DNA from 2 places in the Streptomyces sp. NPDC090994 genome. Region 2 is predicted to be linked to the other one. Evidence: riboswitches for the same ligand, from Rfam matches in the RefSeq annotation. Region 2 holds a riboswitch; the other holds the start of a gene.
The links. A riboswitch is a leader RNA that binds a small molecule or an ion and turns the genes downstream of it on or off. The one in region 2 is predicted to bind cyclic di-AMP.
Positions count from the first base shown of each region.

Region 1: another riboswitch for cyclic di-AMP. It lies ahead of ACIQR3_RS24025 (M23 family metallopeptidase); the one in region 2 lies ahead of ACIQR3_RS10560 (transglycosylase family protein).

Region 1 is NZ_JBIVWS010000012.1:111,366-116,723, forward strand. Features, by position in the region: gene ACIQR3_RS24015 (M16 family metallopeptidase) at 1-479, shown strand, start outside; gene ACIQR3_RS24020 (M16 family metallopeptidase) at 476-1,864, shown strand; cyclic di-AMP (ydaO/yuaA leader) riboswitch at 2,088-2,252, shown strand; gene ACIQR3_RS24025 (M23 family metallopeptidase) at 2,265-3,029, shown strand; gene ACIQR3_RS24030 (GntR family transcriptional regulator) at 3,214-3,909, shown strand; gene ACIQR3_RS24035 (HPr family phosphocarrier protein) at 4,116-4,397, opposite strand; gene ACIQR3_RS24040 (GNAT family N-acetyltransferase) at 4,542-5,358, shown strand, end outside.
Region 2 is NZ_JBIVWS010000004.1:84,583-89,940, reverse strand. Features, by position in the region: gene ACIQR3_RS10570 (cytochrome P450) at 1-634, shown strand, start outside; gene ACIQR3_RS10565 (transglycosylase family protein) at 804-1,949, shown strand; cyclic di-AMP (ydaO/yuaA leader) riboswitch at 2,131-2,298, shown strand; gene ACIQR3_RS10560 (transglycosylase family protein) at 2,302-3,039, shown strand; gene eno (phosphopyruvate hydratase) at 3,289-4,569, shown strand; gene ACIQR3_RS10550 (septum formation initiator family protein) at 4,667-5,149, shown strand; gene ACIQR3_RS10545 (DUF501 domain-containing protein) at 5,180-5,358, shown strand, end outside.

The DNA.
Region 1 (5,358 bases), on a different contig from region 2:
TCTACAACCGCCTGGTGCGCCGCGACCGCACGGCCGTCGCGGCCGGCTTCGGCCTGCTGCGCCTGGCCGGCGCCCCCTCGCTCGGCTGGCTGGACGTGAAGACCTCCGGTGACGTCGAGGTGCCGGTCATCGAGGCCGCCATCGACGAGGAGCTGGCCCGGTTCGCCGAGGACGGCCCCACCGCGGAGGAGATGGAGCGGGCCCAGGCCCAGCTGGAGCGCGAGTGGCTGGACCGGCTCGGCACGGTCGCCGGCCGCGCCGACGAACTGTGCCGCTACGCCGTCCTGTTCGGCGACCCGCAGCTCGCCCTGACCGCCGTACAGCGCGTCCTGGAGGTCACGGCGGAGGAGGTCCAGGAGGTCGCCAAGGCCCGCCTGCGCCCCGACAACCGCGCGGTGCTCGTCTACGAGCCCACCGCCCCCGCGGCCGACGCGGACACCGACGACGCCACCGACGAGAACGAGGAGGCGGCCAAGTGACCGAGCTCGCCACCATGGACTTCCACCCCCGGCCGCAGGCGGGCGAGCCCAAGCCCTGGGCCTTCCCCGCCCCCGAGCGCGGCACGCTCGGCAACGGCCTCACCGTCCTGCGCTGCGACCGCCCCGGCCAGCAGGTCGTCGCCGTCGAACTGTTCCTGCGGGCGCCCCTGGACGCCGAGCCGGCCGGTCTCGACGGCGTCGCCACCATCATGGCCCGCGCCTTCTCCGAGGGCACCGACAAGCACTCCGCCGAGGAGTTCGCCGCGGAACTGGAGCGCTGCGGGGCCACCCTGGACGCGCACGCCGACCACCCCGGCGTCCGCCTCAGCCTCGAAGTGCCCGCCTCCCGCCTCGCCAAGGCGCTCGGCCTGGTCGCCGACGCCCTGCGGGCACCCGCGTTCGCCGACAGCGAGATCGAACGCCTGGTGCGCAACCGCCTCGACGAGATCCCGCACGAGCTGGCCAACCCCTCGCGCCGGGCCGCCAAGGAGCTGTCCAAGGAACTGTTCCCGGCGGACTCCCGGATGTCCCGCCCGCGCCAGGGCACCGAGGAGACGGTCGCCGGCATCGACTCCGCGGCCGTACGCGCCTTCTACGAGAAGCACGTCCGCCCCGCCACGGCCACCGCCGTGGTCGTCGGCGACTTCACCGGCGTCGACCTCGGCGGGCTGCTCGACGACACCCTCGGCTCGTGGACGGGCTCGGCCGCCGAGCCGCGGCCCGTGCCCCCGGTGACCGCCGACGACACCGGCCGCGTCGTCATCGTGGACCGTCCCGGCTCCGTCCAGACCCAGCTGCTGATCGGCCGTACCGGCCCCGACCGGCACGACAGCGTCTGGCCCGCCCAGGTGCTCGGCACGTACTGCCTGGGCGGCACCCTCACCTCCCGCCTGGACCGCGTCCTGCGCGAGGAGAAGGGCTACACCTACGGTGTCCGGGCCTTCGGCCAGGTCCTGCGGTCCGCGCCCGACGGCACGGGTGCCGCGATGCTCGCCATCAGCGGCTCCGTCGACACTCCGAACACCGGTCCGGCCCTCGACGACCTGTGGAAGGTGCTGCGCACGCTCGCCGAGGGCGGGCTCACCGACGCCGAACGCGACGTCGCCGTGCAGAACCTGGTGGGCGTGGCGCCGCTGAAGTACGAGACCGCGGCGGCCGTCGCGAGCACGCTGGCCGACCAGGTCGAGCAGTACCTGCCCGACGACTACCAGGCGACGCTGTACCAGCGGCTCGCCGCGACCGGCACGGTCGAGGCCACCGCGGCGGTCGTCAACGCCTTCCCGGTGGACCGTCTGGTGACCGTCCTGGTGGGCGACGCGACGCAGATCAAGGAGCCCGTCGAGGCCCTCGGCATCGGCGAAGTCACCGTCGTACCGGCCGAGTAGACGGCGAGCAGACGGCGGAGCGGCGCCACGCGCGCGTGAAGGCCCCGGTGACCGGTGTGTCGCCGGGGCCGCCCTTTGCCCGAATTCGACGCATTGGGGCGAAGGTTGCCTGTCTGCCCTGTGGGATGAGCAACAAAAACCCTGTTGCGTTTGAGTCTTGAACGGGCGCCCGCTTAGCGTCTCCCAGGCTGTTCGTCAGGCAGTGCGCCGCACCCGCGGCACCGGACAGTCATCGCCGAGTCCCCGTACGGCGCGAGCCAGGGGAGCCGGGGACCCACCGCAGTCCCTGGGGTGAATCGGACGCCCGCGCGTACCGCGAGGGGGTCCGTAGGAGACCTTCCTGCTCCGAACCCGTCAGCTAACCCGGTAGGCGAGAGGGAAGGAAAGGACCAGCCTCTACATGGCGTTCACGCGCGCCACCGGGAAGCACCGCCGTCCCGGCCGGGTACACCGCACCACCGTCCGCGCGGCGGGTGTCGCGACCCTCACCACCACCGGCGTCCTCGGCACCCTCGCGGCCCCCGCGCTCGCCGCCGAGCCGTCCCCCGAGGACACCGGCCTCACCCCCGTCATCACCCTCGGCGACGCCGTGGCCGAGGAGGTCGAGGCCCAGGCCACCGCCCAGCGGCAGGCCGCCGAGGACGCCGCCGCCCGGGAGAAGGCCGAGCGGGCCGCCCGCGAGCGGGCCGCCGAGGCCGCCGAGCAGGCCCGCGAGGACAAGGAGCGGGCCGCCCGCGAGGCCGAGCGCAAGCGCCTGAACACCTACGTGGCCCCCATCAGCGGCTCGTACGTGTCCACCGCCTACCAGGCCAGCAGCGGCCTGTGGTCCTCCGGCACGCACACCGGCATCGACTTCCACGCCGCCTCCGGCACCACCGTCCACGCGGTCGGCGCCGGCACGGTCGTCGAGGCCGGCTGGGGCGGCGCGTACGGCTACCAGGTCGTGATCAAGATGCACGACGGGACGTACACCCAGTACGGCCACCTGTCGTCCATCGGCGTCTCCGTGGGCCAGGCGGTCACGCCGGGCCAGCAGATCGCCCTGTCCGGGGCGACCGGCAACGTCACCGGGCCGCACCTGCACTTCGAGGCCCGTACCGGCGCGGAGTACGGCTCGGACATCGACCCCGTGGCCTACCTCCGCTCCCACGGCGTCACCGTCTGACACCCCGCGACACCGAAAGCCCCGGCTCCCCGAGCCGGGGCTTTCTGCGTTGCGGGTGACCAAAAACAGACCAAAAAAAGCCAGGGAAACCGGCTCCCCTTCGGAAAGCGCGGCGCATTGCAATAGAGTCACTGAACACGCGTCAATCGTCGACGTTTCACGGGGATTAAGGCGGAGGTCGGTCATGCGTATTCCGGCGCACTCGGTGTGCACGGCGATCCGGGACGACATCGTCGCCGGTGTCTACGAGCGCGGCAGCCGGCTCACCGAGGAACTCCTCGCCCGCCGCTACGGCGTCTCCCGCGTCCCCGTGCGCGAGGCCCTGCGGACCCTGGAGGCCGAGGGGTTCGTGGTGACGCGGCGGCACGCGGGCGCGTGCGTGGCCGAACCCACCGAACAGGAGGCCGCCGACCTGCTGGAGATGCGGCTGCTCCTGGAGCCGCTCGGCGCGGCCCGGGCCGCCCAGCGGCGCACCGAGGCCCACCTGAAAGTGCTGCGCGGCCTGGTACGGCTGGGCCAGGAGCGGGCCAGGCGGGGCAACAGCGACGACCTGCGCTCGCTGGGCGGCTGGTTCCACGAGACGCTCGCCCAGGCCGCCGGCAGCGCGGCGATGACCTCGACGCTGACCCAGCTGCGGCACCGGATCGCCTGGATGTACACCGTGGAGGCGCCCGCCAGCCCGGTCGACACCTGGGCGGAGCACGGCGCGATCGTCGACGCGGTGGCCCGGGGCGACGGCGAACGCGCCCGGTCGCTCACCGCGCTGCACACCGAGCGGTCGACGGCCGCGCACCGCCTGCGCTTCGCCCCGGGCGCCGATCGCGCGGAGCGTGTGAGGAACTCGCAACGTGCCGTAAACATGCCGAGCCTGCGGCATTAACACGGGCGCCGTATACAAAGAGGAGTTATTCGGCGGGGTCTTTTTCTGCTGCCGTTTTATTGCCGTCCCCTGTTTTTTCTGCGGGGGTGCGGCTGATTTCGGGCGCCCGGATGCGGGTGCCGGCTATTGGGGGCCGGGCGCGGAAAAAGCGAAAGCCGTGCCGGCCCCGGAGGGACGGCACGGCTCGCCTTGGTGCGCGCGACGGCTCAGACGGTCTCCGGAAGCTCCTCGAGCCCCTCGGCGACCAGCTTCGCCAGACGGTCCAGCGCGGCGTCCGCGCCCTCGGCGTCCGAGGCGAGGACGATCTCCTCGCCGCCCTGGGCGCCCAGACCCAGAACGGCCAGCATGGAAGCGGCGTTGACGGGGTTGCCGCCGGCCTTGGCGATCGTCACCGGGACGCCGCTGGCCGTGGCGGCCCGGACGAAGATGGAGGCGGGGCGGGCGTGGAGGCCCTCGGCCCAGCCGACGTTGACGCGGCGCTCAGCCATGTGTTGCTGCCCTTCAGTTGTGCAGGCTTGTCTAGACCAGTCTTCCATACGGTGTTCCACCGGCCCGTTCCCGCTCGTCCCGCCCCGCTCCCCGCCCCGCACGGCCCCGGGCCGTTGTCGTACCCGAGCCGTACGCTGGGCCCCATGCAGAGCGCGTCGGACCGGCACGAGTACCCCGCCCACTGGGAGGCGGACGTCGTGCTGCGCGACGGCGGCACCGCGCGCGTGCGCCCCATCACCGCCGACGACGCCGAGCGCCTGGTCAGCTTCTACGAGCAGGTCTCGGACGAGTCCAAGTACTACCGCTTCTTCGCTCCCTACCCCCGGCTGTCCGCCAAGGACGTCCACCGCTTCACGCACCACGACTTCGTGGACCGCGTGGGGCTCGCGGCCCTGGTGGGCGGCGAGTTCATCGCCACCGTCCGCTACGACCGGATCGGCGCCGACGGCACGCCCGCGCACGCCCCGGCCGACGAGGCCGAGGTCGCCTTCCTCGTCCAGGACGCCCACCAGGGACGCGGCGTGGCCTCCGCGCTGCTGGAGCACATCGCCGCGGTCGCGCGCGAGCGCGGCATCCGCCGCTTCGCCGCCGAGGTGCTCCCCGCCAACACCAAGATGATCAAGGTGTTCACGGACGCCGGGTACACCCAGAAGCGCAGCTTCGAGGACGGCGTCGTCCGCCTGGAGTTCGGCCTCGAACCCACCGACCGCTCGCTCGCCGTGCAGTACGCGCGCGAACAGCGCGCCGAGGCCCGTTCCGTACGGCGGCTGCTCACCCCCGGCTCCGTCGCGGTCATCGGCGCCGGCCGCACCCCCGGCGGCGTGGGCCGCGGCATCCTCGGCAACATCAGGGACGCCGGTTTCACCGGCCGGCTGTACGCCGTGAACCGCGCCTTCGAGGAGGAGCGGACGGAACTCGACGGTGTGCCGGCCCACCGCTCGGTGCGGGAGATCGACGGAA
Region 2 (5,358 bases):
GCCGCCCGAGCCGGCGCCCGGCGAGGACCTCATCTCCGGCCTGATCCGCGCCTCCGACGAGGGCGAGCACCTCACCGAGAACGAGGCCGCCGCGATGGCGTTCATCCTCCTCTTCGCCGGTTTCGAGACCACCGTCAACCTCATCGGCAACGGCACGTACGCCCTGCTCACCCACCCCGGCCAGCGCACCCGCCTCCAGGAGTCGCTGGCGGCCGGTGAGCGCGGCCTGCTGGAGACCGGCGTGGAGGAACTCCTGCGCTACGACGGCCCGGTGGAGCTGGCCACCTGGCGGTTCGCCACCCGGCCGCTCACCCTCGGCGGGCAGGACATCGCCGTCGGCGACCCGGTCCTCGTCGTCCTCGCCGCCGCCGACCGCGACCCGGCGCGCTTCACGGACCCCGACACCCTGGACCTTTCCCGCAAGGACAGCCAGCACCTCGGCTACGGCCACGGCATCCACTACTGCCTCGGCGCCCCGCTGGCCCGCCTGGAGGGCCAGACCGCGCTCGCCACGCTCCTGACCCGCCTGCCCGACCTGCGCCTCGCCGTCGATCCGGCCGAACTGCGCTGGCGCGGCGGCCTCATCATGAGGGGGCTGCGCACCCTGCCGGTGTCGTTCACCGCACCTGAGTGAACGATCCGTCGCACCAGCAAAGGTGACGCGCCGTCACCACTGTGATCTCCATGTGATCTACACGGCATGAACTTGTGATGAGTGATCGTATGCCTATACGTTCACGGATCAGCGCGGCACCGAGCACCAACCGCCGTGCGGGCCCTGCTGTCTCGTGAAAGGTCTCCGCATGCTCTCCGGGAACGGCCGACACCGTCGCCCCCGCCAGGCCCCGGCCCTGGTCGTCGCTGCCGGAGTCACCGGCTCCGCCATCGCGATCCCGCTCCTCGGAGCCACCGGCGCCCACGCGGCCGACGGCGCGTCCTGGGACCGTGTCGCCGAGTGCGAGACCGGCGGCGCGTGGAGCCAGAACAGCGGCAACGGCTATTACGGCGGTCTGCAGTTGTCCCAGGAGGACTGGGAGGCGTTCGGCGGCCTCGAGTACGCCACCACCGCCGACCAGGCCAGCCGCTCGCAGCAGATCCGCGTGGCCGAGAAGGTCCTGGCGGCCCAGGGCATCGCCGCCTGGCCGACCTGCGGACTGCTCGCCGGGCTGGACGGCGGCACGTCGGGTGACGGCTCGTCGGGCGATTCGTCCGAGTCGTCGTCATCGGATGCGGAGTCGGATGGTTCGAGTGGTTCAGGTGGTTCGGATGGTTCATCCGGTTCGACCGATTCCTCCGCCTCCTCGGGATCTGCCGGTTCGAAGGACTCGACCGGTACCAGTGACACCACCGACTCGGCCGACAAGGGCGACACTTCGGACGGCTCCGACTCGGGCTCCGCCTCCGGCTCTGGTTCCGGCTCCTCGGCCTCCCCGTCGGACACTCCGTCAGCCGACACTTCGGACACCGACGACGAATCGGCTGACTCCGACACATCGTCCGAATCCGCCTCCCCCGTCGAGGAGGCGGGCGACGCGGCCACCACCAAGCGCGACACCACGGACACCTCCGGCACCAGCGGCAGCGCCGGCAACCTCGAACCGACCCCCGCCATTTCGAGCCTCACCAAGACCGGCGAGGACGACACGGCCGGCGGGACCGGCACCGGCCGGCACCGCGGCGGCAGTGCCGACGAGGAGACGGCGAAGGGCCGTTCGGGGTCGTCCTCGGGGCGGCATGCCTCGCGCGACGACGAGACGGCGCGCGGGGCGGGCGACGGGACGTACACCGTCCGCGCCGGCGACAGTCTGTGGACCATCGCCGACTCCCTTGAGCTCGCCGGGGGATGGTCCTCCCTCTACGCCGCGAACAAGGACGCCGTCGGTACCGACCCCGACCACATCCTGCCCGGTCAGAAGCTTGCTGTTGGGGTCGAACCGGTCGAAAAGTGACGGCAGTTCGCGTCACGGTTAAGGGTGAATGTCCGTATTAAACGCCGTGAGAGATAGGTCTCAGAAGCCCTGATCGTCTTTGAAAATCCACCCGGGGCCTGTCTACGGTCATGACCGCTCGCCATCGCGGGCCCCGGCCGCCGCAACGCCGAATCCTGCCAGCGGCAGTCCGGGAACAGTCGTCGCGCAAGCGCCGAAGGCAGGAGCGGGGGACCCAAGGTAAGTCGCCGCACCGGGCAGTTGAGCCGGAGCGGCTAGGGGTGGAGCCGAGTCCCGTGAGGGACCCGGCCGGGCAACTCAACCGGCCCGAACCCGACAGCTCACCTCGCAGGCGTCGGTGAGGGGATCTTCCATGCTGTTCTCCAGCAAGGGCAAGCACCGTCGTCCGTCCAAGGCCACTCGCGCCATCGCCATCGCCGGCGTGACCGGTGCCGCCGTCGCCGCCCCGCTGATGGCGGCCGGCAACGCCTCCGCCGCCACCGAGTCGGAGTGGGACACCGTCGCCCAGTGCGAGTCCGGCGGCAACTGGTCCATCAACACCGGCAACGGCTACTACGGCGGTCTGCAGTTCTCCGCGTCCACCTGGGCGGCGTACGGCGGCACGCAGTACGCCTCCACCGCCGACCAGGCCAGCAAGGACCAGCAGATCCAGGTCGCCGAGAAGGTCCTCGCGGCCCAGGGCAAGGGCGCCTGGCCGACCTGCGGCACGGGCCTGTCGGGCGCCGGCGGCTACACCGGCTCCTCGTCCTCCTCGTCCTCCTCCTCCTCCTCCGACAGCCAGAGCAGCGGCTCCAGCAGCTCCAGCGGCTCCACCGAGACCCGTGAGACGCAGGAGCAGCCGGCCTCCCGTTCCCAGGAGCGCCCGGCCGCCGAGACCGCGCAGAAGTCCGAGGAGACCGTCACCACTCCGACCGGCACGAAGGTCGAGAAGGGTGACGGCGAGTACAAGGTCGTCAAGGGCGACACCCTCAGCTCCATCGCCGAGGCGCACGACGTCGACGGCGGCTGGGCGAAGCTGTTCGAGCTGAACGACGACATCGTCGACGACGCCGACCTCATCTACCCGGGCCAGCAGCTGCACCTCGGCTGACGGCTCACAGGCTCCCCGCCCCGGCGCGTTCTCCCCCGTACGCGCCGGGGCGGGGGCATGTCCGGAACATGACGGCCGAAACGCCCCCCTGCTTTGTTCCGTTCAGAAACAATTTACTCTCGGTTCCGCACAACGGGTGGGTGACCGGCTGGCCGATCTCCCGGAGCCGGTTAGGCTCGGACCCGCAGAGCCGCTGCGTGCCGCGCACCCGCGTCACACAGAAGCGTCACATTGAAGAAGGAGATGCTCGTGCCGTCCATCGACGTCGTCGTAGCCCGGGAAATCCTGGACTCCCGAGGCAACCCCACGGTCGAGGTCGAGGTCGGCCTCGACGACGGCAGCACGGGTCGTGCCGCCGTTCCGTCCGGTGCCTCCACCGGTGCCTTCGAGGCCATCGAGCTGCGTGACGGTGACTCGAACCGCTACCTGGGCAAGGGCGTGGAGAAGGCCGTCCTCGCCGTCATCGAGCAGATCGGCCCGGAGCTGGTCGGCTACGACGCCACCGAGCAGCGCCTGATCGACCAGGCCATGTTCGACCTGGACGCCACCGACAACAAGGGCTCGCTCGGCGCCAACGCCATCCTCGGCGTCTCCCTGGCCGTCGCGCACGCCGCCTCCGAGGCGTCCGACCTCCCCCTCTTCCGCTACCTGGGCGGCCCGAACGCGCACCTGCTGCCCGTTCCGATGATGAACATCCTGAACGGCGGCTCGCACGCCGACTCCAACGTGGACATCCAGGAGTTCATGATCGCCCCGATCGGCGCGGAGTCCTTCTCCGAGGCCCTGCGCTGGGGCGCCGAGGTCTACCACACGCTGAAGAAGGTCCTGAAGAACAAGGGCCTGTCCACCGGCCTCGGCGACGAGGGCGGCTTCGCCCCGAACCTGGACTCCAACCGCGCCGCCCTCGACCTCATCCTGGAGGCGATCAAGGAGGCCGGCTACACCCCCGGCGAGCAGATCGCCCTGGCCCTGGACGTCGCCGCCTCCGAGTTCTACAAGGACGGCGTCTACTCCTTCGAGGGCAAGGAGCGCACCGCCGCCGAGATGACGGAGTACTACGCGGAGCTGGTCGACGCCTACCCGCTGGTCTCCATCGAGGACCCGCTGTTCGAGGACGACTGGGAGGGCTGGAAGACCATCACCGACAAGCTCGGTGACAAGGTCCAGCTCGTCGGTGACGACCTGTTCGTCACCAACCCGGAGCGCCTGGCCCGCGGCATCGAGGAGGGCGCCGCCAACGCGCTGCTCGTCAAGGTCAACCAGATCGGCTCGCTGACCGAGACGCTGGACGCCGTCGAGCTGGCCCAGCGCAACGGCTTCAAGTGCATGATGTCCCACCGCTCCGGCGAGACCGAGGACGTCACCATCGCCGACCTCGCCGTCGCCACCAACTGCGGCCAGATCAAGACCGGCGCCCCGGCCCGCTCCGAGCGCGTCGCCAAGTACAACCAGCTGCTGCGCATCGAGGAGATCCTCGACGACGCCGCGGTGTACGCCGGCCGCAGCGCCTTCCCGCGCTTCAAGGGCTGACCAGCCCGGCAGAAGGCAGCGTCGTACGTACGTCCCCGTACCCGGTCCCGTACCGTGTGCGGGGACGTACGCGTGTGCACGGGAGGCGGGAAACGAGATGGCCGTGAGGGACCGGGACCGTTTCTCCACCGCGACCAGGATCAGGGCGCTCGGCGAGCAGACCGCCGCCCGGGTCTACCGCTCGCAGACCAAGCGCCAGGCCCGCCGCTCCCGGCTGACCGGCCGGGCGGCCCTGCTGGTGATGGTGATCTGCTCCCTGGTCGTGGTGCTCGCCTACCCGATACGGCAGTACGTCGCCCAGCGCGCCGAGATCGCCGAGCTCCAGCGGGAGAAGGAGCAGGCGCGGCAGCGGGTCGAGGACCTGCGCGACCTCAAGGCACGCTGGCAGGACGACGCCTACGCCGAGCAGCAGATCCGGCAGCGGCTGCACTACGTGATGCCGGGGGAGACGGGCTACATCGTCGTCGACCCGGGCGCCGCCGAGCAGTCGCGGGCCGGTCTCGGGGCCGCCGGCCGGCCCTGGTACCGCACGCTCTGGGACGGCGTCGACAAGGCCGACGCCGCCACCAGCCACCAGTAGGACTTACAGGAAGACCGACAGAAGCCAGCCATGCACACGCCCCCGCCGCCCACCCCGCGCACCGAGCCCACCGACGCGGACGTCGACGCGTTCCGCCAGCAACTGGGCCGTCCGCCGCGCGGACTGCGCGCGATCGCGCACCGGTGCCCCTGCGGGCAGCCGGACGTCGTGGAGACCGCCCCCCGGCTGCCGGACGGGACGCCGTTCCC